Regions from separate parts of the Thalassospira sp. ABL2_045 genome, predicted to be linked through region 1. Evidence: predicted binding sites of a transcription regulator. Region 1 holds the regulator's gene; each other region holds the start of a gene.
The links. The regulator PhoB, encoded in region 1, activates phosphate uptake and scavenging genes when phosphate is short. The targets are predictions, from matches to a motif close to TNTCATAAAACTGTCA.
Positions count from the first base shown of each region.

Region 1 (7,742 bases):
AGGTGAAGTACCAGATCGCCGCCAGCACACAGAGCATGATCGCCCCAGCCCAACGTTCGATCACGCCAAACATGCACAAACCAATGAACAGGGCCGTGCCGAGCAACATGGTGCCCCCGTCGCGCACCACCGTCACACGCGACGCCGCGACAGGTTTTAGCAATGCGACGGCACCTAGAATAAGCAGGATATTGGCAATGTTGGAGCCAACAACGTTGCCCATGGCGATATCGGCCGTGCCTTTAAGGGACGCATTTAGCGAAACGACAAATTCCGGCGCAGATGTCCCGGCTGCGACAATCGTCAGACCGACAATGACTTTGGAAACGCCGAGCAAAAGTGCGAGACCAACCGCCCCCCGTACGATGAATTCACCACCTGCTGTCAGTAAAACAAGACCTGCGATGATCTGAAGATAGGGGATAAGTTGTTCCAAAATGTCTGCTCGTCTTAAAAGCGATTAAACCGGCCTTTTATCAGGCCCGCGGAAGATGGCATTTGGCAAGCCGAATGGCAAGTCATCAGGATGTGACATTGTGTGCACGCATCCGTTTAAGCACAACACGGCGCGCCTGAACCGCATGCTGCGACAGGGGTGTGAATTTTTCACATGTGTCAAATTTACCCACGACTGGCAGGGTTATTTTCGTTATCCTGTTAATCTCGTTATTTTCAAATATTTAACCGCCTGCCGGATCGATTTTCGCCATGCATCACAGCGTTCTGTTCGAGCTGTTCCTTATTCTGACTGCCGCGATCATTGCGGTTCCCATTGCGCACAAGCTTCGTGCGAATTCGATTATCGGATTTCTGATTGGTGGTTTCTTTATCGGACCGTTCGGCTTTGGCCTGATTTCCGAACGCGAAGACATTTCAACCGTTGCCGAACTTGGTGTTGTCTTCCTGCTGTTCATGATCGGGTTGGAGCTTTCGCGTGATCGCCTGCGCGTCATTGGCGGACGCTTTGCCGGGCTTGGCGTTTTGCAGATTGTGGTGTCGATGGCAGCCCTTTTGGGGCTTCTGGTGGCCATGAAGTTTGCGCTGCCCACGGCCCTTGTCATTGCCGGTGCGCTTGCGCTTTCATCGACTGCGATCATCCTAAAACAGCTTTCTGACGACCGGCAGCTCAATACCCGGTTTGGCCGTGCCGCGCTTGCCATTTTGTTGCTGCAGGACGTGGCGGTTGGCCCGTTCCTGATTATGGTGCAGGCGGCAGGCAATGCCGGAACGGAAACCAGCCCGTGGATGAGCATCCTGCTTGGTTTCGGGTCGGTCGCGTTGCTGTTGCTGGTTGGGCGTTATGTCTTGCCGCGCCTGTTTCGCTATATCGCGTCGCTTAAAAACCCGGAACTGTTTGCCATTGGCACATTGTTTGTCGTGCTGGCCGCCAGCACCCTTACCGAAGTTTCCGGTCTTTCGATGGCGCTGGGGGCCTTCATTGCCGGTGTGATGCTGGCCGAAACCGAATTCCGCCATCAGATCGAAGCCGATATCTCGCCGTTCCGCGGGGTCTTCCTGTCGCTGTTCTTCATGTCGGTGGGCATGTCGGTCAACGCTGACGTGGTTTATAACCAGTTCGGCACCATCGTCATGTGGCTTGTCTTGTTGCTCGCCATCAAGACGGCGGTTCTGTTCGGACTGGCGCGCGCCATGCGGTTTGAAACCGGTCTGGCGATCCGGGTGGCTATGAGCCTGGCGGCGGGCGGTGAATTTGCCTTTGTGATGTTTGCCCTGGCGGCCCAGAACGGGGCGGTGCCGCTTGATATTGCGGCGATGCTGATCCCGGTGGTGGCGATTTCCATGGCCCTGACCCCGACCCTGATCAGTCTTGGTCACAAGATCGAGGAAAAGCTCCATCCCAAGGAAGAAGACCAGCTTGGCAAGATCGCCGAAGAGTCCGAGGGCATTCAGCAGCATGTTCTGGTGATCGGCAGCGGGCGCGTTGGCCGGGTTCTGGCGCGGTTGCTTAAAACCCGGAACATCCCGTTCCTGGTGCTTGATAGTGACGCCCAGCAGGTTTCGCGTGGCCGGGCCGAAGGCCTGCCGGTTTATTTCGCAGACGGATCAAGACCGGAAACTTTCCGGGCGGCACACACTGACGAAGCAAAAATTGCGGTTGTTGCCATGGGGAACCCGCATGCGACCGAGAAGACGGTTGCGCTTTTAAGGCAGCATTATCCGCATCTGAAGATTTTTGCCCGTGCGCAGGACATCACCCATATCGGGCCACTGTCCCGCCATGGCGCAGATGCCGCCATCCCGGAAGTGCTTGAAACCGGCTTGCGGTTATCGGATCACGTTCTGGCCGCCTGCGAGGTGCCGCAAGAAGATATCGATGCGGAAATCGCCAAGTTCCGTCGGGCCGATATGCTTTTGATGAACGAACTGGCGCCGCGCACACAGCGCAAACAGGGAAGTTCCGAGGAAGCCGACAAACCGGCCGAGGACACCCCATAAAGCCAACGCCAACTCGTTACGCGATTAAAACAAAAACCCCCGTTGCACACTGCAACGGGGGTTTTTCATTGGATCACGGATCAAAAACCAGCTTAGGCAGCCGTTTCGGAATCCAGCGCATAGCCCGCCGCACGGACGGTGCGGATGATATCGCGGGTGCCTTTGACGTCATTGAGTGCCTTGCGCAGGCGACGGATATGAACGTCAACGGTGCGGGTTTCGACATAGATGTTCGGGCCCCAGACCGCATTCAGCAGCTGTTCGCGCGAGAAAACACGTCCCGGATGCTCAAGGAAATAGCGCAGCAGACGGAATTCCGTCGGGCCAAGATGGATCGCCTTGCCATTGCGGCTGACACGGTGGGCGGCGAGATCCATTTCGATGTCGGAATAGATCAACTGCCCCTGTGGTTGCGCCGGACCGGACCGGCGCAGAAGCGCGCGGATACGAGCCAGCAGCTCGCCAATGGCAAACGGCTTGGTGACATAGTCATCCGCGCCGGTATCAAGGCCACGGATACGGTCGCCTTCTTCGCCGCGCGCGGTGACCATGATCACCGGCAGGTCGCGGCTTTCGGGCTTGCGACGGATCTGGCGGCAGACCTCGATCCCCGACATGACGGGCAACATCCAGTCGAGCAAAACCAGATCGACATGGGTTTCTGCCATGATTTTCAACGCTTCGTCACCGTCTCCGGCTTCGACGACCTGCATCCCCTCGCGTTCGAGGTTGTAGCGCAACATGGTTACGATTGCAGCTTCGTCCTCGACGATAAGAACCGTTGGGTCCATCTTTTATGCTCCAGTGTCACTCATTCGGTTCGACAACAGCGAAGTTCGCTGCGTCGTTTTTTGGCCGGTCAACACCCGGCAGGTCCTCGCCCTTGATCCGGTAATAGATCGTTTCGGCGATGTTGGTGGCGTGGTCGCCAATACGTTCGATATTCTTGGCGATGAACAATAGATGGGTCGACGCGGTGATGTTGCGCGGGTCTTCCATCATGTAGGTCAGCAATTCGCGGAACAGCGAATTGTACATGTCGTCCACTTCCTGATCGCGTTCCCAAACACGGTGGGCCTTGTCGGCATCGCCTTCGATATAGGCGTCCAGGACATCCTTAATGATTTCCTGGGCCAGCTTGGCCATGTTCGGGATCGCCTGAACCGGGCGGATCGGCGGGATCTGGTTCAGGACCTGGGCGCGTTTGGCGATGTTTTTGGCCAAATCGCCGATACGTTCGAGATCATTCGACAGCTTGAGCGCGGTCACGACCTGACGCAGGTCATCTGCCATCGGCTGACGCAGGGCGAGCAGACGAACAGCAAAGTCCTGAACTTCCTGTTCGAGAACGTCGATGCGCTGATCGGACAGGATGACTTTTTCGGCCAGCTCGGAATCGCGTTTGACGATCGAGCGGATCGACGAAATAAGCTGGCTTTCGGCAAGCCCGCCCATTTGCGAGATGATGTTGTTCAGACGGGTGAGTTCCTCGTCGAACGAACTTACGATATGGGTATGATCTTCAGCCATTTATGCGTACTCCTGGCTCACTTAACCGAAGCGGCCGGTAATGTAACCCTTGGTGCGCTCGTCCTTCGGGTTGGTAAAGATTTGATCGGTTTCGCCGACTTCGACCAGCTTGCCCAGGTGGAAGAACGCGGTGCGCTGTGACACACGGGCTGCCTGCTGCATGGAGTGGGTCACAATCACGATCGTGTAGTTCGAGCGCAACTCGTCAATCAGTTCCTCGACCTTGGCGGTCGCGATCGGATCAAGCGCCGAGCACGGCTCATCCATCAGGATGACTTCCGGGCTGACGGCGACCGCACGTGCGATGCACAGGCGCTGCTGCTGACCACCGGAAAGACCGGTTGCCGGCGACTGCAGGCGATCTTTGACTTCTTTCAGAAGGCCGGCACGTTCGAGCGAGGTCATGACGATTTCGTCAAGCTCGTCACGCGAATTGACCAGACCATGAATACGCGGGCCATAGGCCACGTTGTCATAGATCGATTTCGGGAACGGGTTCGGTTTCTGGAACACCATGCCGATGCGCGCGCGCAGCTGAACCACGTCGATGCGCTTGTCATAGATATCGCGGCCATCAAGGGTGACTTCGCCCTTGATGGTGACACCGTCAATGGTGTCATTCATTCGGTTCAGGCAGCGCAGGAAGGTGGATTTACCACAGCCCGACGGGCCAATCAGCGAGGTAACCTGTTGTTCAGCGATATCGAGGTTGACCTCATAGAGGGCCTGATTGTCGCTATAGAAAAGATCAAGGTTACGCGCGGTCATTTTCGGTTTTTCGACCGACGGCTCTGCCGTCATTGCGCTCTGGGATACAGCAGCCATTTTACCACTTCCGTTCAAATTTTTTGCGCAGATACACAGCCAGTCCATTCATCAGGACAAGGAATGCCAGCAACACCATAATCGCTGCCGAGGTTTTCTCGACAAAGGCACGTTCCGGGCTGTCCGCCCACAGATAGATCTGGACCGGCAGAACCGTTGCCGGGTCAAGTGCCCCGCCCGGGATATCAACAATAAAGGCGACCATCCCGATCATCAGAAGCGGTGCTGTTTCGCCCAATGCCTGGGCCATGCCAATGATTGTGCCCGTCAGAATGCCCGGCATTGCCAGCGGCAAGACATGATGGGTCACGGTCTGAACCGGGGAGGCACCAAGGCCCAACGCGGCCTGACGGATCGACGGCGGCACCGCCTTGATCGCCGCACGCGAGGCAATAATGATCGTCGGAAGCGTCATCAGGGCCAGAGTCAGACCACCGACAACCGGGGCCGAACGCGGCAGATGCATGACATTCAGGTACACCTCAAGACCCAGTAGACCAAAGACGATGGACGGGACAGCGGCCAGGTTGTTGATGTTGACCTCAACAATCTGGGTGAAACGGTTCTTCGGTGCGAACTCTTCAAGATACACCGCCGCCAGAACACCGATCGGGAAGGACAACGCCAAGGTCACAAGCAGGGTATAGAACGAGCCAACCGCAGCGCCCCAGATCCCGGCCAATTCCGGTTCGCGGGAATCGCCGCTGGTGAAGAAGCGGGCATGGAACTGTTTTTCCACCGCACCGGCTTCGACCAGTTCGTTATACCAGCCGACTTCCTGATCGTTGAGGCGACGGTCGCCTTCATCAACGGTCGGGTCGATATAGCCCTTGTTGAGCATATCGAAATCGTCACCCGAGATCAGCCAGATGGTGCGCGTCTGCCCGATCAGGCTCGGATTTTCGAGAACCCGTTCGCGCAGATCATAAGACGCGCCACCTGAAACGATGCCATACAGGTTGCGTTTCTCGCTGCGTGAGGTCACGTCCGGGAAGCGTTCGCGCAGGGACTGCTTGATCAGACCATCAAAGTTTGCCCGCCCGATCACGTCCGGATCGCCGGTCCCTTCCGGGTCGATCACAGCCGGGTCGAAGGTCACTTCGAGCTGGACATAGGTCTGGTAAAAGGCGCTGTAGCCTTTCGAGCCGATCGAGAATGCCAGAACGAACAGGGCCAGAAGCGCGATACCGATCGCAGCAAGGCCATACATTTTAAAGCGGCGTTCAGCAGCGTAGCGTTTTTTGATGTTGCGGGCGATTTTCGGGCTGTCCCAGTCAACCGGCTTGCGCAGATTGTCAGAGATCACCTTGGCCGCAGCTCTGTCTTCCATAAGAGATGCCATATCAGTCATATTTCTCGCGATACTTCTGAACAACCTTAAGGGCAAATACGTTCAAGCCCAAGGTGACAAGGAAAAGAACCAGCCCCAACGCAAAGGCCGAGAGGGTTTTGGCACTGTCAAACTCCTGGTCACCGACCAGAAGGGTCACGATCTGCACGGTTACGGTTGTTACAGCCTGAAGCGGGTTTGCCGTCATGTTCGCCGCAAGACCGGCCGCCATCACAACAATCATGGTTTCACCAATCGCACGCGACACCGCGAGCAGAACCGCACCGACAATCCCGGGCAAAGCCGCCGGGAAGATCACGTTACGAATGGTTTCGGATTTGGTTGCGCCCAGCCCATAAGAGCCATCGCGCAAGGATTTCGGCACCTGCGACATCACGTCATCAGACAGCGAGGAGACGAACGGAATGATCATGACACCCATGACCAGACCGGCGGCCAACGCACTCTCCGAGCTGACATCAAGACCGAGCAGCGCGCCATTGTCGCGCAGGAAGGGTGCAACAGTCAGGGCCGCGAAGAAGCCATACACAACGGTCGGCACACCGGCGAGAATTTCGAGTGCGGGTTTGGCCACCGCACGGAATTTCGGGGAGGCATATTCGCCCATATAGATCGCCGAGAACAGGCCGATCGGCACGGCAACACACATCGCGATCAGGGTGATCAGCAAAGTACCGACAAAGAGCGGGATCGCCCCAAAGGCGCCTTCGGATGCAACCTGGTCGGCGCGGATCGCGGTTTGCGGGCTCCATTCCAGACCAAAGATAAATTCGAGCGGACTGACCTTGGTGAAGAAATGCAGCGCTTCGAACAGAAGCGAGAAAACGATACCAACCGTTGAGAGGATGGCAATCGCCGAGCAGGCAATCATCATCCAGCGTGCGATGCGTTCAATATTGTTGCGCGCGCGCATCTCCTTTTCGATCTTGCGATACGACATCGCAAGACCCAAGGTCGCCGCCGAAAGAACCAAAACAACAAGTGCCGCATTGGCGATCGTCTGCAGATTGCCAAGACGACGACCGGCGTCGACGATTTCCGGCGAAACAGACAAATGCTGGCCATTGCCCGCGGCAATCAGTGAAATACTGTTCAGCGCCAGCGACAGACGTCCGGAGTCATTGACGATTTCGGCCGGCAGCTCGGAAACAATGAGCGCCTCGATCACCGAACCCTGAAAAACGTACCAGATCAAAAGCAAAACCAGCGCGGGAAGTCCGCACCATGCAGCTGTGTACGCCCCGTAATGTGCCGGCAACGAGTGAAGATTGCTGTGTCGGCCGCCCGAGATGGCGACAGCCCGCTGGCGCCCAAAATAAAAGGACAGCGCACAAAGTGCGGCAATCGCGAGCAACAGGAAAGACAGGGACATTATGTTAGATCCGTTCGCCAGATGAGCCTGCAGAAATCAGTTCGTGAGGCCAATAGGACAGAAACAATAAACAAATCAAGGCAAGAAACAAAGAAACCGGTGGCGACTGTTGCCGCCACCGGTTGAAAGATCGCGTTACATGCTCAGCGGCGAAAGGTTCATCGCTGCATTGCGGACTGCTTCACGCTCAGCTGCATCCATCGGGAT
Region 1 covers NZ_JBSWYV010000001.1:801,419-809,160, reverse strand. The annotation lists gene ACXAIA_RS03660 (calcium/sodium antiporter) at 1-436, opposite strand, end outside; gene ACXAIA_RS03655 (cation:proton antiporter domain-containing protein) at 709-2,457, shown strand; gene phoB (phosphate regulon transcriptional regulator PhoB) at 2,550-3,248, opposite strand; gene phoU (phosphate signaling complex protein PhoU) at 3,265-3,987, opposite strand; gene pstB (phosphate ABC transporter ATP-binding protein PstB) at 4,009-4,812, opposite strand; gene pstA (phosphate ABC transporter permease PstA) at 4,814-6,163, opposite strand; gene pstC (phosphate ABC transporter permease subunit PstC) at 6,156-7,535, opposite strand; gene ACXAIA_RS03625 (PstS family phosphate ABC transporter substrate-binding protein) at 7,671-7,742, opposite strand, start outside.

Region 2 (7,742 bases), on a different contig from region 1:
CCACGTTGTATCAACGTGATACTATCTCTATGGATATGGCTGCAAAATATGATTTAAGTGCACGCGCTGTTGCTATCATGCCGGGCCATAGGCGGCAAGCCGCAGCGCGCGTATTCGGGACACAAAATCGACTGTGCGTGCAGTGACCGCGCAGCGACATATAAGACAAATAAATGAACGAGCAACTCCACGCACTTGTTGAACATACCCTTGCCCAGGGCGTGGGTGCACGCGTTTTCCCGCTGCGCTGGGAGAACCGCCGCATCTGGGTCAAACAATCGGTCGCGGCCAAGCACAAGGTCTGGCATCGCGTTCAACGCTTTGCCGCTAATATTACCGGTATTCCATTGCTGCGCCCGACAGTGTCGCCGGGCGGGCAGCAAGGACTTGAAAGCGAGGCGGCAACCTTGCGTAAACTTGCGTCGGCAGGTGTGCTGGTTCCCGATCTGATTGATGTCGGGGAAAGCTGGATTGCCATTGGTGATAATGGCCGCATCCTGCAAAGCTGTATCGATGATGATGTGCAAAAGGGCGATGATGACGCCATCCGCGCCCATGTTGTTAAGGCCGGCACTGCTTTGGCAGGTTTGCATGGTGAAGGCATAGCGCATGGTGCGCCGTTATTGCGGAACATGACGCTGCGCGATGATGGTCAGATCGGCTTTATCGATTTTGAAGAAGATCCGAACGCCCGCATGCCGTTAATTGATGCGCAGGCGCGTGACGTCTTGCTGTTTGTGTTTTCCATCCAGCGAGAATTCAAAAAACGCCCGGAACTGCTGCGTGCCGGGTGGCAGGCCTATGTCCAGGCTGCAGGCGAAGATGCCCCGCAGTTGGTGCCACTGCGCAAGGTAATCCGGCTCTTGCGCCCGGTTTACCTGCTGCTGCGCCCATTCCGACGTTGGCTGGGCACCGATGCGCTCAACGGGCTTTGGGCCTATCGGACCTTGCGTAAAAGTCTTTATCGCTAGTCTCCGCCAAGGCCTATTGTGCAGGTTGGCCGATGGGGGCTGTGCCCGCATTTGTGTCGGTTTCCCGGTCTTGGTCAGACGCATCCGGTTTTGCTGTGCTGGCGTTTGCCACATCATCAAGCGATACCCGGATGGCCTCAATCCCGTCAAACCCACCGGAAAACGGTGCGAGATTGTGCAGGAACTGGTTGGCGGAGTTGCGCCAGCTATATTGTTCGGCCAGTGCGCGGGCATCCTCGCCTTTTAGTTCCAACGCGGCCAAGGCGGCCTCCCGCAGATCGGCGTCAATCGCACCGGCCTTGGTGCCACGCACGATATCGGCTGGTCCCTGCACCGGGAAGACGGCGACCGGGGTGCCAGATGCCAGTGCCTCAAGGATGACAAGGCCGAACGTGTCGGTCTTGCTGGGGAAGACAAAGACATCGGCGGACGCAAAGGCGGTTGCGAGTTCTTCGCCGACCTTTTTACCCAGGAACTGCGCGTTGGGATATTTGCCCTTGAGCTCGGCCAGTTGTGGTCCATCACCGACCACGAATTTTGTGCCGGGGAGGTCAAGATCCAGGAAATGGCCGATATTCTTTTCCACTGCCACACGGCCAACAAACAGCCAGTGCGGTTTCGGGAAGTCGCCGAAGCTGGCATCAGACCGGGGGCGGAACAGATCAAGGTCCACGCCGCGCGACCAGATATGAAGGTTGTTGAACCCCCAGTCGGACAGTTCCTGACGCAGGGTTTCGGTCGCCACCATGACGGATTGCGATTTGCCGTGGAAATGCTTCATGCCGCGATACAGGATCGAAAGCGGCAGGCGCCAGCGGGCATGAATATATTCCGGGAAGCGCGTGTGATAGGCGGTTGAAAACGGAATGCCGTTTTTAAGGCAATAGGCCCGGGCGGCCTGACCCAGTGGTCCTTCGGTTGAGATATGAATGGCAACCGGATGCAGGGCCTCGATCATTTTGGCCATCTTGCGTTTGGCAAACAGGGCCAGCCGGATTTCCGGATAGGTCGGGCAGGGAATGGTCTTGAACTGATCGGGCGAGATGACATGGACGTCATGTCCCATCTCGCCCAGCTCGCCGCGTACGGTTTCAAGGGTACGGACAACACCGTTGACCTGCGGATACCAGGCATCGGTTACGATCAGTATTTTCATGCAGTCTTTCCAATCGGTGCATCATTGCCCTTTTTCGAAGAGCCGGATGCAGAGTTGCCCGCGCTGTGGGCGGTACGGAACATGGAAATCAGTTTGCCAAGGCCAAGTGACGGGGTGCTGACAGCATCGCGGCCGGGGCTGGAATGGCTCATTGCCATCTGTCGCATTTCAGCCCAATGCAGCAATTCAAGCTGGCCATCCTTGTCTTCGACAAGGGCGGTGCAGCTTTCGACCCAGTCACCATCGTTGCAATATAGGACATCGCCGATTTCGCGTTTTTCTGCGTGATGGATATGCCCACAGACCACGCCATCCACCTTGCGTTTGGCAGCTTCGTGGGCAACGGCGTTTTCAAAGTTGCAAATAAACTGAACCGCGTTTTTGACCCGGTTCTTGAGATAGGCCGAAAGCGACCAGTACCCGTATCCCAGACGGCGGCGCACGCCGTTGAAATAACGGTTGAGCGCGATCGCAAGGTTGTAGGCCGTGTCACCCAGATAGGCGAGCCACTTGGCATATTTGACGACCCCGTCAAACTCATCGCCGTGAATGACCAGCAGGCGCTTGCCATCGGCGGTGACATGGATGTCGTTCATTTTGACGTCGACATGGCCAAAGGTCATGTCGACAAATTCACGGGCGAATTCATCATGGTTCCCGGGGACGAAGATGACTTTGGCGCCATTCTTTGCCTTTTCCATGATTGTCGTGATCACGGCATGATGACTTTCGGGCCAGTACCAGCTTTTCTTGAGCCGCCAGCCGTCAATGATGTCACCCACCAGATAGTAGGTGTCTGCCGTTACTTCATTGAGGAAATCCAATAGAAGGTCTGCCTGACATCCACGTGTCCCCAGATGGACGTCTGAAATCCAGACCGTGCGGTAATGCGGTTGCAGCGTCATCGCTGTCATTGCCGCTCCTCCGTATCCTGCCAAAAGGATGGCTGGAATTCGACAAAGTTTCGTGCCGAATACTGTCCCCAACCAGTATCCGTTTAAAACAAATCGTTCGATTATATAACCCGTTCACAGAAATTTCGCGGTTCTGTAAAGCAACTGTTACACGTTTTATTTCATATGGTAGGGTAAGTGATAAATTTATTTCATTTTTATTTCGGAAGTGGGTCCAAATGACCGAAGCGGATGTGACTGTCATCTTCAATCCACGTGCCGGGGGCAATAAACAGCGGTTTCTGTCCCAGATATTGCAACATGCCGGTATCAAGGTGGAATTGCTTCAGACCACCCATCCCGGTCACGCCCGCGAATTGGCGCGCAAGGTGCGTGCCCATCAACGTCTGTTCGTTGCTGGCGGTGACGGGTCACTGAATGAGGCGCTCAACGGCTTGCTGGATGCCCAGATCGACGGTCACGAAGTCCCGCCACTGGGCATTATACCGCTGGGCACTGCCAATGTGTTGGCGGTTGAGGTAGGGCTTGAGATCAAGGCACGCGCGATTGCCGAGTATATCAACAATCCCGGCATGGTCTGGGTCCGGCCGGGGTTGGTGAATGGTCGGGCATTCTTTTTGATGGTTGGTATGGGGGCCGATGCCGACACTGTGGCCAATGTGTCGCTGCGGCTCAAACGTCTGATTGGCAAGGGCGCCTATGTTCTCGAAGGTCTTCGCAATATTTTCTTTCCACATCATCGCGATTTTGAAGTCAATATCGGCCGGGAAAACTACCGTGTGGCGGGCGTCGTTGTAACCCATGCGCGCCACTATGGCGGCGCGTTCATTATTTCGCCTGAAGCCAGTTTGACCGCCAACAGTCTTGATGTGGTGATGATGCCCGGCAACGGGATCGGTGCCCTGTCACGGTATGGCCTGGCGCTGACGCTGAATCGTTTGCATGCCCAAAGTGATGTGTCGGTGGTCCGCTCTGAACGCATCACGATCACCAGCCATTGCGGCCCGGCCCCGCTTCAGATTGACGGGGAAAGTGCCGGCAAGCTTCCCTGTGAAATCAGCTTGTCACCCTATCCGGTGCGGCTGATGGTGCCACCGGCCTATGCCGATTTGACATCAAGATCAGATAGCCCGCCACAGGAACTGCTTCGGATTGCAGCGGACTAGCGACGGGTGCTTCCTCGCGGTTAAACCGCGTGCAGATCCATTTTCGCGACCACAATTTTTAATTAAACTTCATTTAAGAACGCTGTCCTGAACCGTCAGGCGTTTTCGCGCCGGCTTCATCGCTGATCCCCGGCATTTCAAGGTTCATCATATTTTTATGATGATAAAGAAGCGACTCCTTGAAGTTGCATTTCTCTTTACCACTTTAATTTCAAGGCGTCACGGGCGCCTTACCCCTCCTCATATGAGGATATTGGGGGCGTGGAAAGTTCCGTTAGACCGAAGTGGCGAGCGTTGATGAACGTCATCGCCTTCCAAGGAGAATGACAATGGTTTCGGGGTCCTCTGCTTTGGTTCTTAACTCGGGGATGTTGGCTAATATGCGCATCAAATCAAAAATTCTGGCTGGTTTTGCTGTTGTTCTGGCAATTCTGATCGCGGCCCTTGCCTTTGCCTATGTCACCTTTGTCGCAGTCTCGCATGATGTTGATGAATATGCCCATTATGTTGAAGAAGCGTCCCTGATCAGCGAGATCGAAACCCAATTTTTGCGCTTTAACAGCCACACGCGGGAATTTGCCAATACGGCAGACCCGGCCGATGCCGAAGCAGTATTTACCTATGCCAAGCAGCTTGAGCTGATGCTTGATGATGCCCAGGGGCAGTTTGTCGGCCAAGAACACCGAAGCCGCATCCAGCATATCGGCGAGGAGCTTGACGCGTATCTTGCAAGTTTCGCCTCTGCCAAAAGCCTGAGCGACGAATATCATTCCCTGATCCTTGATCGCCTTGAACCGGACGGGATCAAGATCGTGGCTGACCTCGACAAGCTTGTTGCCCATGCCCAGAACACCAGCGATATGGAGCTTCTCAAACGCTCGGTCGCGGCACGCGAACATGCGCTTCTGGCGCGCCTCTATGCCAATATCCTGATTGGCCGTCAGGATGACAGCTTTGGCGCCAAATCGGCGGATGAATTTGCCAAGCTTGAAACCGCTTTGGGGCAGATTGGTAATCAACCGCTAACAGGTGATCTGAAAGCTGTGCTGGATGATGCCAAGGAACTGTTTGCCGATTATCGGCAGGTGTTTGACAAGGTGCGCGCAGATGAGCTTGAAATTGTTGCCACGGTCCATGGCACCATGCGCGAAGCATCCGAGGGCATCATTGCCGATGCCGAGGCGCTGAAACATGACCTTGCAGTGGCAGAACAAAACATCTTTGAAAAGGTCGTTGCCGAAATCATCCTGGCCGAGACCGAAATCCTGATCGCATCCATTGGCGGGGCGGTTTTGGGCATGATCCTGGCCTGGGTGATGGGCGATCGTTTGTCGCGTCCGATCATTGCCATAACCGCGATCATGCGCCGTCTTGCCGACCGTGATCTTTCCGTCGAAATTCCGGGACAAACCCGCAAGGACGAAATCGGTCAGATGGCGCAGGCGGTTCAGGTGTTCAAATCCAATGCCATCCGCAATGATGAGCTTGAAGCAGAGGCCCAGGCACAGGAAGAACGTGCCAAGGAACAGCATCGCCAGTTCATGAACCAGACGGCAGACAGCTTTACCAACAGTGTCGGAAGCATCATCGAAGCGGTGGCGGCTGCTGCTGTGGAATTGCAGGCTACCGCGACGGGCATGTCCCAGATCGCAAACACTGCGTCAGAGCAGACAACCGCTGTTGCCTCGGCCAGTGAGCAGGCAAGTGGCAATGTGGACTCTGTTGCCTCGGCGACCGAAGAACTCAACAGTTCAATTGAGGAGATCAACCGTCAGGTCGTCTTTTCGACCGAGATCGCCAAAACGGCCGTTGATCAGGCCCGTGAAACCATGCGTGGCATTCAGGAACTGGTCGAGGCATCGAACAATATCGATCACGTGCTGAAACTGATTACCGATATTTCCGATCAGACCAACATGCTGGCGCTTAATGCGACGATCGAGGCATCCCGTGCCGGGGATGCCGGCAAAGGCTTTGCCGTTGTCGCCAACGAGGTCAAAACCCTGTCAGCCCAGACGGCCAAGGCGACGGAAGAAATTCGCAAGCAGGTCGACAGTCTTCAGGGCCGTACCGGCTTTGCGGCCAGTCAGATTGATCTGATCAGCAAAACCATCACGGAAATGGATGGGGTTGTCGCGACGATTTCCTCGGCGGTGGAGGAACAGTCAGCCGCCACCCGCGAGATTGCCTTTAACATCGAACAAGCGGCAACCGGGACAACTGTTGTGAGCTCCAACATCGTTACGGTTTCTCAGGCCGTAACCGAGGCGGGCACAGCGTCGAGTGACGTTTTGACCGCTGTCAGCACCTTGTCTGAGAACTTTACCACCCTGAAAGGTGCCACTGACAGCTTTGTCAGTACCATTCGGGCAGCTTAGGTCTCCACCCCGACCTGAGTACCCGAAACTCCCAAGTACCCAAGAAGTACCCAAACTGAAAACGCCCGGCCAAATGGACCGGGCGTTCTTTTGGGATCAGCGGCATCAAGCGCCGGTGCTATTGGCCGGCCAGCGTCATGCCATCAATGCGAAGGGTGGGTGCGTTGGTGCCGTATTTGAAGGTGAGGTCATTGGCCGGAACAACCGACTTGAACATGTCTTTCAGGTTCCCGGCTACGGTAATTTCCGACACCGGATAGGCCAGTTCGCCATTTTCAATCCAATAGCCCGATGCACCGCGTGAATAATCACCCGTAACACCATTGACGCTGCTGCCGATCATCTCGGTGATATAGAGCCCCGATTTGATATCCTTGATCATGTCTTCGGGCGAAATCGTGCCCGGTTCCATGTAAAGATTGGTGGTCGATGGCCCCGGCAGGCTTCCGGCACCGCGTGATGCATTGCCGGTTGATTTCAGGCCCAACTGACGGGCTGAACGTAAATCCATGATCCAGGTTTTCAGAACACCGTTTTCGATCAGATGGCGTTTCTGGTTTGCCACCCCTTCGGCATCAAACGGTTTGGATCGAAGTCCACGTTTGCGATGCGGGTTATCAATGATGTTGATATGCGGGGCAAAGATTTCCGTATCCATGGCGTCAAGCAGGAAGCTGGTGCCACGCGCAATGCCCGAACCGTTAATCGCACCCGAAAGATGCCCAACGATGGATGCCGAAACACGCGGATCATAAATCACCGGCACCTGCGCGCTTTTGACCTTGCGCGGGTTCAGGCGACGCAGGGTTTTCTCCGCCGCCTTTTTGCCGATATCGACCGGATCGCGCAGATCGGTCGAAAAGACCGCGCTGTCATAGTCGTAATCGCGTTCCATGCCCGTACCGGTGCCCGCCAGAACAGAGACCGAGATATGGCTGCCCGACCCGGCATAGGAATTGGCAAAGCCGTTGGTTGCGGCCAGCGTGATTTGATGGCGACCCCAGCCGGCTTCGGATCCTTCGGAATTGGTGATGCCCTCGACCGAGCGGGCGGCTTCTTCACAGGCACTGGACCATTCGATCAGCTTGTCCTGATCAACTTCGCCCGGTTCGCAAAGCTCAAGCGCCTCGACATCAAACGTTTCGGCAAGCTCAGAT
Region 2 covers NZ_JBSWYV010000012.1:48,039-55,780, forward strand. The annotation lists gene ACXAIA_RS16170 (hypothetical protein) at 174-971, shown strand; gene ACXAIA_RS16175 (glycosyltransferase family 4 protein) at 985-2,127, opposite strand; gene ACXAIA_RS16180 (UDP-2,3-diacylglucosamine diphosphatase) at 2,124-3,041, opposite strand; gene ACXAIA_RS16185 (diacylglycerol/lipid kinase family protein) at 3,260-4,207, shown strand; gene ACXAIA_RS16190 (methyl-accepting chemotaxis protein) at 4,588-6,585, shown strand; gene ACXAIA_RS16195 (TldD/PmbA family protein) at 6,704-7,742, opposite strand, start outside.
Region 2: ACXAIA_RS16185 (diacylglycerol/lipid kinase family protein) is a predicted target of PhoB. The motif match lies at 3,231-3,246, and genes of this name have one in related genera.

Region 3 (7,742 bases), on a different contig from region 1:
ATGATCACCGGCGACTATGCCGAAGACTACGAAACCATGGTGCCGTTCCAGACCCTTCTGGCCGTTGGCCACCAGGTCGATGCCGTCTGCCCGGATAAAAAGGCTGGCGATACGGTCGCAACCGCCATCCATGATTTCGAAGGCGATCAGACTTATAGCGAAAAGCGCGGTCACAACTTTGCACTCAACGCCGATTTTGCGACCGCACGCGCCGAAGACTATGATGCGCTGGTCATTCCCGGCGGTCGCGCCCCGGAATATCTGCGCCTAAACGAAGATGTCATTCGCCTGGTTCGCGATTTCCATGACGCAGACAAACCGATTGCCGCTGTCTGCCATGGTGCGCAGCTGCTTGCCGCAGCCGATATCATCAAGGATCGCAAGATTTCGGCCTATCCGGCCTGCGCGCCAGAAGTCAAACTCGGTGGCGGCGTTTATGCCGACATCGATATTGATGATGCCTGCACTGATGGCAATCTGGTGACCGCCCCGGCCTGGCCAGCCCACCCGAAATGGATGGCGGCTTTCCTTAAGGTTCTTGGCACCGAAATCAATTTGTAATCTGCCTGCGCCCAAACGTGCATTGCGTTTGGGCGCAACTTGATTGACCATTGTGCCAACCAAAAAGAAGACCGCCGCACGGATCGTGACAGCGGCACCCAAAGGAAAGGCCGTCCAAATGTGTCAGATCTATTCCGGAACCGACCCCGAGCTTTATCAATCCGTCAGCCGCTCTGTGCGGATCAATGGTGTGGTGACCAGCCTACGTCTTGAACTGCGCTTCTGGCAGATCCTTGATGAAATCGCTTCTGGCGAAGGTTTCACAACGCCGCAGTTCCTCGGCAAAATCCATGATGAAGTTGTGGCGACGCGCGGCGACATTCCGAACTTCGCATCGCTTGTGCGTGTGATTTGCACGGTTTATCTCGAGAAACAGGCGGGCCTGCATGTGCATGTACCGGCATCAAACGGGACGTCGGCACTGCATAACTAGGTTCTTTGGATTTATCTGAGGCCTACTTAGTTCAGCCAGGAAGACAGTTCACGCGTGCTGAACCCGCCGCTGGTCATCAAGTTTGGCGCGCTGTTGCGTCGCAGGGTCGGCTCAGCCGGTTTGATGATGCTGTTGCGCTGATGAATGCCGGCCGCCGCTCCGAAATCGATCTGTGACCGCCCAACAAGATCAGCCGCCTTGATGCGCGGCCCGGATGCATTGGTAGTGCCCGATGCATTGATCGGTGTTTGTTGCGCTTGCGGCAATTGCTGTTTTTGTTTGGCCTCGTAGATCCAGCGTAGCTCCTGTTTGAGCGTCTGATATTCCGCAGTATCCGGTGCGGAATTGACCTCTTTGACGATCTGAAGCTTTACCATCTGCGGGAAACGATCGAGGCGTTCCAACAGCATGAATTTGACGCTCGGCCGTACCGCATCCGACCGCATCAGCTTCATCACCAGACGGCGATAGATATCAATGCGCAGATTGCCGTTCGAGGCCAGCTCGATGAATTCTTCGACGAACGCCCGGGCTTCCATTTTGCCATCAAGCAAAGCCCGCAGGTTATCACCCATTGCACGGCGATATGCTTCGCGGATTTCCACCACATGATTGGATGCGCGCGTGCGCACAAGGTGGAAGGCTTCCGGGCTGAAGGCATTCTTGGTCAGGAGTTTGGCGCAATCGGCGACCAGTTCGTGTTTGGTCGCTTCGGACACGACTTCAAATACGCCGGTAATCAGTTCCTTGCACTTGGCATGCGGGCCCATGCGGATCGCGGCGGCCAATGCCATCGGGCTTTCCGGGTCCTTGGTCGCAATCACGGCCAATGCCAACGGATCATCATATTGCATCAGGGCAAGGTCGTTGCTCAGCAAATGTTCCGGCATCAAAAGGCGCTGCTGCTTGGCCGCCCCGGTTACGGTAAGCGGTTCGCCAGACAGATAACTTTCCTTGATGGTAAGGGCATGTTTCAGCCCGTCATATGAGATGCCGTGATTGCTGCTCATGGCACTCAGTCCTCTTTGCGACCTTTGGACCGCTTGTCAGAGACCAAGCCTTCCAGCCCGCCGCTATTGCGGCTAGAGCGCGAACGCAGGCCATGACTGCGTGCAGAGTTACGGACAGAAGAACGTGCTTTGGGCGCCTCGGCCGGGGCCGGTTCGCTTTCTTTTTCGACCTTGGTGCGTGCTGCCACCGGCTTGATGTCGCTAAAGAAATCGATATACCAGTCCATATCCGCTGCGGCCATCGCATAGCGGCCACCAGCCGCCGGGCTTTCAATCGCCGATTCCGGAATACCGTTGCTGATTTGCAAGACAACAGCTGCCGGCGCGGTCATTCCCGCGCGCCATGCAAGCGCTGTAATCGCCCGGGCACTGCCCGAATCAAGAATTTTGGAAACGGCATTGGTCCGCATCTCGGCATATTGCGCCAGCGCCTGTACCACCAGCGCATCGTCATTGCGCGACAGGGCATCAAGCACATACTGATCCATCGTCATTTTGGCATCAGATGCCTCAACGATATCGTTCTCGACCATTTCGTTATCGGCAATCTCGAGTTCCATCTCGCTTTCGCGGGACTGGACCGGCATGCGGTTTTCAAAACGGGCCTTTTCGATCCGCTGACGCACAGATTGGCGCAAGGCACGGGCAACTTCGGTGCGCATGCGGCCTTGTTCGACCAAGGTGTCAAACAGCGATGCCATAATGAAATGCGCAATGCGGCGCTGGGCCTGACGCGAAATACGGTTCTGGCCCCCAAGAATGTCGTTTTCCGGTGCCTTTGGCTTCGGCATCGCTTTCTCGGTGAGGTGCGGTGTCATCGGCACGACATTGCGCGGCGCATCGTCAGATGACAGCAAACGGTTCAGCAACCCGCCCTTTTCCTTTTCGGCCTGCTGCGCGATCAGGCGGACCTTGGCGGCGGCTTCAAGCTCTGCACGTTCACGCTCGGCCGCAGTCTGAACAAACTCACTGCGCCCCCGCATGATATCAAGGAAATCGGCATCACTCAGAAGTTCGACATAGTCTGCAATCGATACCCGGCCAATCGCCTGAATGTCCTGACGCAAACGGGTGGCGGCCTGACGGGTCATATATGGCGTATGGCCCAGTTCCTGTTCGATCAGCGCGATCACCTGCGGGCGATAACAATCGCCCATGTTGGCAATCGCTGCGACGAACTCATCGACCATATCAAGACGTTCCGACGGGCTTAGATCCGTCAGATGTCGACGCAGACGGCGGGCGACATCCATACGAACATCGCTATCGAAATCAGGCACATCTTCAACATCATCAAGCGCGTCCAGTTCAGATGAAAGGCGCGCGGCATGTTCAAGCCCTGCGGCGTCGGCGGAATTTTCGGAAATATGCTTGCGGGGAAACGTGCGGCCCTGCGGCTGACCTTTATCAGCCCCAAACGACTCAGGTGCGATAGTACGAACAGTGTCGGCGAGATCACGCAACTTTGCCGAGGCCTTGTCATCAAGCCCCTCATTGCCCGCATTCTTTTGCCGATTGAACATCCAACTCAGCATTATCGCAGTTATTCCCCTGGTCCCGTGCCTGGCGGCATATCGGCATCGGCGTTGCGATGCCTTATTTTTGTGTTTTGTCAGAATAGCTTAACCGAAACTGACAGCGATACACAACCAGACAAGACGTCTAATTTTGATAGCCCAACCTCAATGGCTCAAATCCTTGGATAGAGCCTTGATTACAGAATGACTATCGGCGCAAAGACTCAAAAAAACATTAACGATAACGGGGGCTTTGATGCCCCCTGCCCTTTGCTCTCAAAAAACCCGGCAAAGGGGCTGTTTTCCAACCGCACCCAAACAAAAACGGGCGCCCCGAAGGACACCCGTTTTCTGAAAAAGTCTCAACACGCAATGGTGTGCATTAAGGATCAGCTTAATTGTTACTGACCCACGCAATGCGCAGAATATTGGTTGCCCCCGGGGTCCCAAACGGAACACCTGCGGTAATCACAAGCGAGTCTCCCGGTCCGGCAAATTCTTCGCGCTTCGCCACTTCTGTCGCAATTCCGACCATTTCGGCAAAGTTGGTGGCATCACGGGTAAAGACCGGATGCACGCCCCAGCAAAGCGCCAGACGACGTGCGGTCTGAATACGCGGTGTCAGGCCAAGAATTGGCACTTCCGGACGTTCACGGGCCGCACGGAATGCGGTCGACCCGGACGAGGTATAGTTCACAACCGCTTTGGCACCGATGGTTGCCGCCACCTGACGGGCAGCCGCACTGATCGCATCCGGGGCGTTATGCTCCGGATCCGGACGGTTGGCATCGCGCATGCGGTAATAAAGCTCATCCTGCTCCACACGGCGCAGAATACGGTCCATGATCGACACGGTCTCGATCGGGTATTTACCGACCGCGCTTTCGGCCGACAACATCACCGCATCAGCACCGTCATAAACGGCCGTTGCGACGTCGGATGCTTCGGCACGGGTCGGTGCCGGGTTGGACACCATCGAATCAAGCATCTGGGTAGCAACAATCACCGGCTTGCCTGCTTCGCGGCAGGCCTTGATGATGCGCTTCTGCAGGATCGGAACATCTTCCGGCGGGCATTCGACGCCAAGGTCACCACGAGCGACCATGATCATGTCAGAAAGCTCGACAATCTCGTCAAGGTGATCAATCGCCTGCGGTTTTTCCAGTTTGGAAACGATGGCCGCACGGCCCTGAATGATCTTGCGTGCCTCGGCAACGTCTTCGGGACGCTGCACAAATGACAGGGCCACAAAATCAACACCCATCTCAAGACCGTAAACCAGATCGGCACGGTCCTTGTCGGTAAGCGGTGACAGCGGCAACATCACATCGGGAAGATTGACACCCTTGCGGTTTGACAGCGGACCACCGGTAATGACGGTGCATTCTGCGGACTTGTCGTCACACTTGTCGACCTGCATGCGCAGCTTGCCATCATCCAGCAGAAGGTTCGCACCCGGCTTGAGCGCGGCGTACACTTCGGGATGGGGCAGCGCCACACGGGTCTTGTCGCCCGGCTTCTTGTCCATATCGAATTTGAACTTGTCACCGGCTGTCAGTTCGATCTGCTCATCAGCAAAGGTCCCGACACGAATTTTCGGGCCCTGAAGATCCATCAAAATACCGATCGGGCGGCCGAGTTTTTCTTCTACAGCGCGGATCGCTTCAAAGCGGGCCAGATGTTCTGAGTGTTCCCCGTGCGAGAAGTTCAGGCGGAATACGTCCACACCTGACTGCACGATCTGTTCGAGGATTTCTGGCTTTGAACTTGCCGGCCCCAGGGTCGCGATGATCTTCGCCTTACGTTGACGGCGCATCGGCTACTACCTCTTGTTATTCGGTTTACACATGAGCCTTCCCGCTTCGGCCTGCATCTGCGGCGAGACGAAAAGGCGTCCTGATATTTTTCTGGGGGTACCCCCTTAATAATCAATCAGCCCCTATTTGAACAGGGACTTTTCTTTAAATGCCTTTACAAAAATGTGATTTTTCACTGGACAATTACAAGAAGCACCTTCTTTAAAGAACCCATCCCGGTGAAATATCCCGGTCACATCAGACGAGCCGACCGACCATACCGTTGGCGCAGACAGGATCCTTTTCATGAGCAAATGGCACAACCGCTTTCTTGGCCTCGCAGCCCATATTGCAGACTGGTCAAAAGACCGCAGCACCCAGGTCGGTGCCGTTGTCATCGGCCCGAAAAAGGAAATTCGTGCTGTCGGCTATAACGGTTTTCCGCGCGGGGTTGATGACGCCGTCGAAAGCCGTCACCAGCGTCCGGAAAAATACGCCTATACCGAACATGCCGAACGCAATGCCATTTATAACGCCAGTTATACCGGCACGTCGCTGGATGGCTGCGCGCTTTATGTCACGCACTTCCCGTGCTGCGATTGCGCACGCGCCATCATTCAGGCCGGCATCGCCGAGGTCTATGTCGACAAGTCGAAACTGACCCCTGATTTTCTCGAACGCTGGGAACAGGATATGAAAATATCGACAGAAATGTTCGAAGAGTCTGGTGTCGCCGTTAAGGTCATCGACGACGACGGCACCACCAAGCCCATGAAATAAAAACGATCTTCCTCTTTACTCTCAAAAAAAATATCCAATATTGGGTGTGTTCAAACCGGACACGAGCACCAAAAAATAAGACGCAAACGTCGTCTGTTCGATATTTAAAGCTGGCCCTGGGTCAGTATTTGTCAGATTTCCCGGCCTGAATCCTTGCGGTTTGGCCTTGCTGGAAACCAGACAAAGGTATAAGGATTTACAGATCAGCAACGGGGTATGATTTGCTGCTGTATCCTCCTGAACAGCGACGCATTTCGTGATGATGCTCAGGAACCGAGGCCGGATGAACGCGAAAATAGACTTTAGTAAAATCAGTTTTCTGATTGTTGACGGGGACAAGATTTCGGCTCAGGTGGTTTATGACACGCTCGCCTATTTGGGGGCTAGTCATATCCAACGCGTGAAAACGCCGAATGCTGCCTTTGACGTTCTGCGCACGGAAAAGATCGACATCGTGATTTGCGAATGGCGCCTGCATGGCATGGATGGCCTCGAATTTCTTGATGTCATGCGCAATTCGACCAATTCGCCAAACCGGTTCATTCCGGTGATCATGCTTACCGCGCATTCCGAACTTCGCTATGTGACGACCGCGCGCGATCTTGGGATTACGGAATTTCTTGCCAAACCCTTCAACGCCAAGGCACTTTACAGCCGTCTGGTTTCGGTGATCACCCGACCGCGTGTCTTTGTGAATACCGGGACCTATTTTGGCCCGGACCGACGTCGCAGACAGGTCCAGTTTGATGGCCCTGATCGCAGGAGCACAGACGAATGAGTCATTTTGACTGGGGAAGCGGAGCAATCGTGAAGCCGGAACAACCAAAAAAGAAAAAGAATGTGCAAATCATTCCTGCACAAACTGATCTCAAGCGCCGGGCTGTCAACTTCGTAAAGGGTTTCGACATCAACCTGTCGCCCGAACAGCTCGAAGAGCTCGAACAGGTCGTTCAGCGCAGCTCGGAAACCTTCGTTCGCGACATCGGCAAGGACCTGATGGCATGCCGTAAAACGGTGATCGCAGGGCTTGGCGATAAATCCAAACGCCCTGAGGCCGTCACGGCGGCAAGTGATCTTGCCTATTCGGTCAAGGCGCTGGGCGGGACTTTCCAGTATCCATTAATGACCCAGATCGCCAAATCGCTGGAAACCTTCGTTGCCGACCGTACCACCGCCAACGAAAAACAGCTGCTCGTTATGCAGCTTCATATCGATTCTCTCTATGTCATTCTGGCCGGGCGCGTTACCGGTTTTGGCTCAACCGTCGAACAGGCAACTGTCGCGGCCCTGACCAAACTGACCGAACGCTACGAAGACCCGCGCGAATAGACATCCCGCGCGACTTAATCTTTCGCATACTGTCCTTGTTACGCGGCCAACGGGCAATTGCGCCTGCAGCACTGGCGCGACCAGACACATTTTCATCGCTTTTCAACGAACTGATATGTCCGGTTAGCCCGACAAAGCCACCTACCCTCACACGCCGCGTTCCATGCCTTCGCACCACCTGACCCCCACTAAAAACGGTGAATCTTGACGCGCCCAAGGCCCGCTTGGTTTCTACTGGCAGAAGAACCGGTTCAAAATTTGAATTTGCAGGTCAAAAACCGCTTGCGCCACCTGGGAGCGACTGCTAAAAACCGCG
Region 3 covers NZ_JBSWYV010000003.1:336,037-343,778, forward strand. The annotation lists gene ACXAIA_RS07555 (DJ-1/PfpI family protein) at 1-561, shown strand, start outside; gene ACXAIA_RS07560 (ribbon-helix-helix domain-containing protein) at 680-994, shown strand; gene ACXAIA_RS07565 (hypothetical protein) at 1,021-2,004, opposite strand; gene ACXAIA_RS07570 (DUF2336 domain-containing protein) at 2,010-3,539, opposite strand; gene pyk (pyruvate kinase) at 3,916-5,337, opposite strand; gene ACXAIA_RS07580 (deoxycytidylate deaminase) at 5,624-6,097, shown strand; gene ACXAIA_RS07585 (response regulator) at 6,381-6,875, shown strand; gene ACXAIA_RS07590 (transcriptional regulator) at 6,872-7,426, shown strand.
Region 3: ACXAIA_RS07580 (deoxycytidylate deaminase) is a predicted target of PhoB. The motif match lies at 5,491-5,506, and genes of this name have one in related genera.

Region 4 (7,742 bases), on a different contig from region 1:
CACACCGGACGCATCCACGATCGAGCTCCCCGCCTCAGCGCGGGTCATCTTGAAGTGATATTCCGCGACATGCGGCACGATGGCATCTTCAATGACCGCCACATTCCCCGCCTGCGCGGCACAGCCACCAAGACCAAGGCCCAAACAAAAGATCAGCGTTCCTTTCAGGGAACGCTGACGTTGCTTCATTTCTGAAAAAATCCCAGACAACATCACTCTCCGGTGGCGGTAACTCCGACAATCCAGGGATTCTCAATCCCCTTTTTGGTAGCAAGAAGGCGCAGATCACGTGCATGCTCTGCCGAAAGCGGCCCGACCGCAACGCGCAGGTAAGGTGTACCCTTTACATCCGCATTCAAAAGACGTGGCTGGTATTCCGCATAGATGCCAAGTGCCTTCTGTGCACGGGCTTCATCAGCAAAGCTTGCCAATACCACATAATCACCGGGCAGCGGCGCGGCAAGATCATCGCCCGCAAGCGCCTCGCCATCCACGGTCGGCTCAATCGATTTCACAATCGCATCGACGCCGTCTTCCATCGTGGTCGCGTCAGCCAGGGCGGCGGTCACAGTTTCCTTTGGTGCCTCAACTTCCGGCAGGCGCTTGTCTTCGACATAGCCGGCCACGGCCGCATCGGCTTCGACCTGCGGGTCAATCGGCCCCAAATCGCCAAGCGCGACCGGAACGTCTTCAGCTTCGATCTGATCACGTGCAGAAGCCACCTCTACCGGCGCATCCACATCCACGTCCGGTGTAAGCTTGGCGGCAACAACCGCATCATCAGATGTGTCTTTTTCAGGCAGTGGCGGCAGGTTGGTCGTGACAATCGCGTTGGAGCGCATGGCGGTTGCGCTGGGTTCCGACCAATCTTCTGCCGGGGCATTCACTGCATAGATTTCCGGGCGTGCCGCACGGATTTCCTGTTTGATTTCGGGTTCGCCCATCACCGCAAGGGCCGCGGCCTCTTCTGCCAGGATGGTTTCTTCATCCTTGCAGATATCCTGTTCCAAAAGCGGGCGATGCAGCGCGCAATCCTGTTTGGCAACAAACGATACCGCATGGTCGGTCGTGCTTTTGCCAGTCGACACATAGCTGATCAAATCACCGGCCAGCTTGGCAACGGTCAGTTCAATCGGACCACCGCACGCGCTCAGCGCCAACGGCGCTGCCACAACTAGAATTTTTCTCAACAGGCCATCCCCCGAAGGATCAAATGTTCTTTTCCCCCGCTACACTGGCCCATAGCCCGTTAATATTAGGTAACGATCAGCAATCAAATACGCCCAAAAGAAAACGGCCCGGAACATGTCCGGGCCGCTTGATCGATCACTGTTTCGGGCAACCCCGCAAAACAGGTCAGTCTTTTTTCGCCTTCGGCGGCATCTGAACACGCAGATGCAGTTCCTTGAGCTGCTTGTCTTCGACTTCTGCCGGGGCATTCATCATCAGATCCTGTGCCTGCTGGTTCAGCGGGAAGGCAATGACTTCGCGAATGTTCGGCTCGTCGGCCAGCAGCATGACGATACGGTCAACACCCGGGGCCGAACCACCGTGCGGCGGGGCGCCGAATTTGAACGCGTTAAGCATACCGCCAAACTGTTCTTCGACCACGTCCTTGCCGTAACCGGCAATTTCGAACGCACGATACATGATGTCCGGGCGATGGTTACGAATGGCACCGGACGACAGCTCGATACCGTTACAAACGATGTCATACTGCCACGCCTTGATATCAAGCGGGTCCATGTTTTCGAGCGCTTCAAGGCCGCCCTGCGGCATCGAGAACGGGTTGTGGCTGAATTCGATCTTGCCGTCGTCATCTTCCTCATACATCGGGAAATCAACGATCCAGCAGAACTTGAACATGCCTTCTTCGCGCAGTTCCAGCTCGTCACAAACCTTGTCACGGACCTTACCGGCGAACTTGGCAGCTGCCAGTTCCTTGTCACAGGCAAAGAACACCGCATCGCCATCGGCAACGCCGGTGATTTCCTTGATCTGTGCGATACGTTCAGAGTCAAGGTTCTTGGCAATCGGGCCTTTTGCTTCGCCGTCTTCACCGTAAACGATGTAACCAAGACCCGCCGCACCTTCATCACGCGCCCAGTTATTCAGCTTGTCAAAGAAGCTGCGCGGGCGCGATGCGGCACCGGTTGCCGGGATCGCACGAACCACCGAACCCTTTTCGATGTTGGATGCAAAGATACCAAAGCTCGACCCACGGAACGGCTCGGTCACGTCCGAGATGATCAGCGGGTTACGCAGATCCGGCTTGTCGGACCCGTATTTCGCCATCGACTCATCGAACGGAATGCGCGGGAACGGATACGGGGTCACATCACGACCACCGCCGAACTCGACAAAGATGTCATGCAGGACCGGCTCGATCGACGCAAACACGTCTTCCTGCGTGGCAAAGGCCATCTCGAAGTCGAGCTGATAAAACTCACCCGGCGAACGGTCGGCACGGGCGTCTTCATCACGGAAGCACGGTGCGATCTGGAAATATTTGTCAAAGCCCGAAACCATCAGCAGCTGTTTGAACTGCTGCGGTGCCTGCGGCAGGGCATAGAACTGACCCGGATGCATGCGCGACGGCACCAGGAAGTCACGCGCCCCTTCCGGCGAGCTCGCCGTCAGGATCGGCGTCTGGATTTCCAGGAAGCCCTGTGCGGTCATTTTCTGGCGCATGGCCGAAATGACCTGGGAACGCAGAACGATGTTCGAATGCACGCTTTCACGGCGCAGGTCGAGATAACGGTGACGCAGGCGAACTTCCTCGCCATATTCGACATCGCCAAAGACCGGCATCGGCAGAACTTCGGCCGACGACTGAACTTCGATGTTCGATGCGTAAACTTCGATCTCGCCGGTCGGCAAGTTCGGGTTGATGGTCTCGGCCGTACGTTTGACAACCTTGCCATCGACCGTGATCACGCTTTCGGCGCGCGCTTTATCAAGCGTCTCGAACAGCGGGCTCGAAATGTCGATCACGACCTGGGTGATGCCGTAATGGTCGCGCAAGTCTACGAACAGAAGGTTGCCGTGGTCACGTTTACGGTGAATCCAGCCAGACAGGCGAACTTCCGCGTCGGCGTCAGTCGCGCGCAGCGCATTACAATTGTGTGAGCGAAAAGGATGCATTGTCATTCCAGGTTGCTTTATTTCTTGGGCCGCAAATTTGGCCGCAAAGGTGCATGCCAGACCCGCGCTGTCAAACAAAAAACGCACCACAGCATGCCCACCACGGTACTATCCGCAGTGCTTATGCGTGATGTTTCCCGCCCAACGGACGCGGTATCTCAAAATTTCAGCGGTATAAAACGCGCACAGGCCGCCTTCGTCAAGTGCCAGTAATGCAGATCAGTCAACGCAGATCAGCAAATCATTTGGCGATTGGTTCCGGACCGATCTTGATCGCCTGCAGGTCCTTGACCTTGATGAAATCGATCAGGCGGCCGGTTCCGGGCGCAATTCCCCCCCAATGATCGACATCGAATTCGAAATGCGCCAGACCACAGGTCGGATATTTGCGCGCCATGACGTCGAAGGCCTTTGCATTCCCCCCGCCATAAAGCGACTGGGCGAACACCTCGATCCCGGGATTGTGGCCGACCACCATCACATGCTTCGCGTCTTCGTGGGTATGATGCAGGTTTTCAAGCAACACCCGCTCGCTCGCCATATAAAGGTCTTCGTGATAGATCACATCCGCATCGGTGGCGAAATCGCGCCCCAAAAGGCCAAGGGTCTGAACCGCACGCGCTGCTGTTGAACACCAGATCAGATCGGGCACCAGTTCATGCTGGCGCAAATAGCGCCCCATGAATGGGGCTGCCTTTTCCCCGCGCCGGTTCAGTTCGCGGTCATGGTCGGCGCGACCCGGGTCCGCCCAGCTTGATTTGGCATGCCGAAGCAATAGCAGCGTTTTCATGTCTTCGTCTGTTTGGCAGTCGCGAATAATGATCAAACGGTGTTCTTGCATGCCATATCGCGGGCCGGGATGCCATCAGAAAAACTGACATATAAATTTAAGAAAATTGCACCCACCCAAGCAGTTATCCTATACTTCATTTGCAACCGGGAACTGTCGCATAAATTCAAAGACGGTCCCTCAATCCGCAGGAGGCATAGCGTGACACACGCCGCTGCAGTTCAATCAAGCGCGATCACCATTGATTCGGAAAGCCGCTTCATTAACCGCGAATTATCGTGGCTGGCATTCAACAATCGCGTTCTTGAAGAAGCCCAGAACAAGGGCCACCCGCTGCTTGAAAGACTTCGCTTCCTGTCGATTTCGGCCAGCAACCTTGATGAATTTTACATGGTGCGCGTCGCCGGCCTGGTCGGTCAGGTCCGTGCAGGCATGACCAAGGTCAGCCAGGATGGCATGAGCCCGTCCGAACAGCTGCGCGCCATTACCTTTGATGCCAACCAGTTGATGCAGGATCAGCAACGCGTCTGGCGCCAGCTCAGCAGCGAGATGGAAAAACAGGGCATCTCGGTCATCGACAAGACCGACCTGACCCAGACGGACCGCAAATGGCTTGATGGCTATTTCATGCGCGAAATCTTCCCGACGCTGACCCCGCTTGCCATTGATCCGTCGCATCCCTTCCCGTTCATTCCGAACCTTGGCTTTGCCATCGTCATGCAGCTGTTTGATCCGGCGGACGGGCACAATATGCGCGGGCTGATCCCGGTACCGCAAAAAATCGGCCGCTTCCTGCGCCTGCCGGGCCGGACTGAACGTTATTTGCCGGTCGAACAGGCAATCCTGCTGTATCTCGGCAAACTGTTCCCGGGGTTCGATATGATCGAGCACGGTTTCTTCCGCGTCATTCGTGACTCGGATGTGGAAATCGAAGAAGAAGCCGAAGATCTGGTACGTGTTTTCAAAACCGCGCTCAAACGTCGCCGTCGCGGCAGCATCATCCGCCTCAAGGTCAATGCGGCGATGCCCGAAGACATGCTTGATTTCGTCATTGATGAACTTGATGTCGCGCTTGAAGAAGTCGTCAAGGTTGATGGCCTGCTTGGCGTGGTCGATGTCAAACAGCTGATCGATTCCGATCTGCATCATGACCTTCTGTTTTCGCCCTATGCCGCGCGCTATCCGGAACGCGTGCGTGACTTTGGCGGCGATTGCTTCGCCGCGATCAGTAAAAAGGATCTGGTTGTTCATCACCCGTTCGAAGATTTCGATGTGGTGGTCCAGTTCCTTTTGCAGGCTGCCCGCGACCCGGATGTGGTCACCATCAAACAGACGCTTTATCGCACCTCGGAAAACAGCCCGATCGTCAAGGCCCTGATCGCCGCGGCCGAGGCGGGTAAATCCGTCACTGCCATGGTCGAGCTCAAGGCCCGCTTTGACGAAGAAGCCAACCTGCGCTGGGCGGCTGATCTGGAACGTGCCGGATGTCAGGTGGTTTATGGCTTCCTGGATTGGAAAACCCACGCCAAGATCTCGCTGGTGGTCCGCCGTGAAACCCACGGCCTTAAGACCTATACCCACTTCGGGACGGGCAACTATCACCCGATCACCGCGAAGTTCTATACCGATATCTCGTTCTTCTCGTGCGATCCGGCATTGGGGCGTGATGCGGCCAATATCTTTAACTTCATGACCGGCTATGCCACGCCGCGCTCGCTTGAAAAAATCGCCATCGCGCCGCATACCCTGCGCCCGACGCTTCTCACCCACATCGATCAGGAAATCGAAAACTGCAAGGCCGGCAAGCCATCTGGCATCTGGGCCAAGATGAACAGTCTGGTCGATCCGGTGGTGATTGATGCGCTTTATCGCGCCAGCCAGGCCGGTGTGCACATTGAACTCGTCGTGCGGGGTATTTGTTGCCTGCGTCCGGGTGTACCGGGGCTTTCGGAAAACATTCGCGTTAAATCGATTGTCGGACGCTTCCTTGAACATTCGCGCATTGTCGTCTTTGCCAACGGGGCAAAGCTTCCCTCGCGCAAGGCCAAGGCGTTTATTTCCTCGGCCGACTGGATGCCACGCAACCTGAACCGCCGTGTTGAAACGCTGGTGCCGGTTGAAAACCCGACCTGTCAGCAACAGATTGTTGAACAGATCATGATTGCCAACCTCAAGGATAACGCACAGGCATGGCATCTGCAGGCCGACGGTTCGTACGAACGTTGCGAGGCAGATGAAAAAGCATTCTCATCGCACAAATATTTCATGACCAATCCGTCGCTTTCGGGCCGCGGAAGTGCGCTGGATCAAGCCGACCCGAATGTTCCCGTGCTAGAGCTTGATGACTAGATAGGGTTAGGACCTATTAATTTGATTAGAATGGCAGAGCTTATATTTGTGAAATACAAGGAAAAGCCCGCTGAGCGGGTCGGCATCCCGCGCAAGGGATTTGACGCAGGAGTTCGCAAATATAAGCTCTGTCCTTCGGATCGCTCAGATTTGCACGGCCTACTTTGTCGCAAAACCTTGAAAGATATCTATCTGCCTGCGGTTTAGCTCCGCGTATCCGCACAAATCTGAGCGACCATTCAAACCAAATTAGTAGGTCCTAACCCTACAGACGACCAACAGGTGCCAACACCCTATGCTGACTGACCAACGGGCTTCCAACCGCATCGCGATCATAGATGTTGGCTCCAACTCTGTGCGGCTTGTCATTTTTGATGGCATGACCCGCGCGCCCATGCCGATCTTCAATGAAAAGGTCATGTGCGGCCTTGGCCGTGACCCCGACAATACCGGCAAGCTCAATCCCGAGGGGGTCGAGCTTGCCGTTGTCGCCATGCAGCGCTTTGCCACCCTGCTGCGCGCCATGAAGGTCACCCATGTCGATGTACTGGCCACCGCGGCTGTGCGCGCCGCCACCGACGGCAAGGAATTCTGTGACCGCGTCACCACCGAAACCGGCTTGACCGTCAAGGTCATTGACGGTCTTGAAGAAGCCCGCCTGTCGGCCCTTGGCATCATTTCAGGGGATCCGCTGGCATCGGGCATCATGGGTGATATCGGGGGTGGTTCGCTCGAACTGGTCCTGCTTGACAAGGGCGAGATCAAAAAACGCGTCAGCCTGCCGCTCGGTGCAATGCGCCTGCATACGGTGTTTGGCTCCGACCGCAGTCGCCTGACGGCTGAAATCAACAAGCATCTTGATACGGTCGATTGGCTTTCAGATGCCAAGGGGCAGCAACTTTATGCCGTTGGCGGGTCCTGGCGCTCGATCGCCAAGCTGTTCATTGCCCAGGAAAACTATCCGATTTCGGTGGTTCACAACCTTGCCATGCCGCAATCGGAAATGGCTGAACTGACCCACATCATCTCGCAGCAAAGCCGGGTGTCGCTTGAAAAGATCGGTGGTGTCTCCAAACGCCGTATCGACAGCCTGCCGCATGCATCACTTGTCATGAACATGTTGATGAAGCGTATGCAACCAAACGAGGTGGTCTTTTCCGGCCATGGGCTGCGCGAAGGCTGGATGTATGAAGTTCTGCCCGAAGATCTGCGTCAACGCGACCCGGTGCTCGAAGCCTGCTTCAGCTTTGCCGAAGACGGCGAACGCTTCCATCAGCACGGCGAAGAAGTTGCGCAATGGTGCGCGCCGATCTTCGCCGACCTGCCGGTCAATATCGAACGCCTGCGACTGGCAGCCTGCATCATCGGTGATATCGGCTGGAACGAACATCCCGATTACCGCGCGGTACAAAGCTATCACCGCATTTTGCGCCACCCCTATATTGATCTGAACCATCAT
Region 4 covers NZ_JBSWYV010000002.1:48,382-56,123, forward strand. The annotation lists gene ACXAIA_RS04315 (EipB family protein) at 1-189, opposite strand, end outside; gene ACXAIA_RS04320 (SPOR domain-containing protein) at 213-1,190, opposite strand; gene aspS (aspartate--tRNA ligase) at 1,357-3,144, opposite strand; gene ACXAIA_RS04330 (SixA phosphatase family protein) at 3,386-3,934, opposite strand; gene ACXAIA_RS04335 (RNA degradosome polyphosphate kinase) at 4,136-6,283, shown strand; gene ppx (exopolyphosphatase) at 6,579-7,742, shown strand, end outside.
Region 4: ACXAIA_RS04335 (RNA degradosome polyphosphate kinase) is a predicted target of PhoB. The motif match lies at 4,020-4,035, and genes of this name have one in related genera.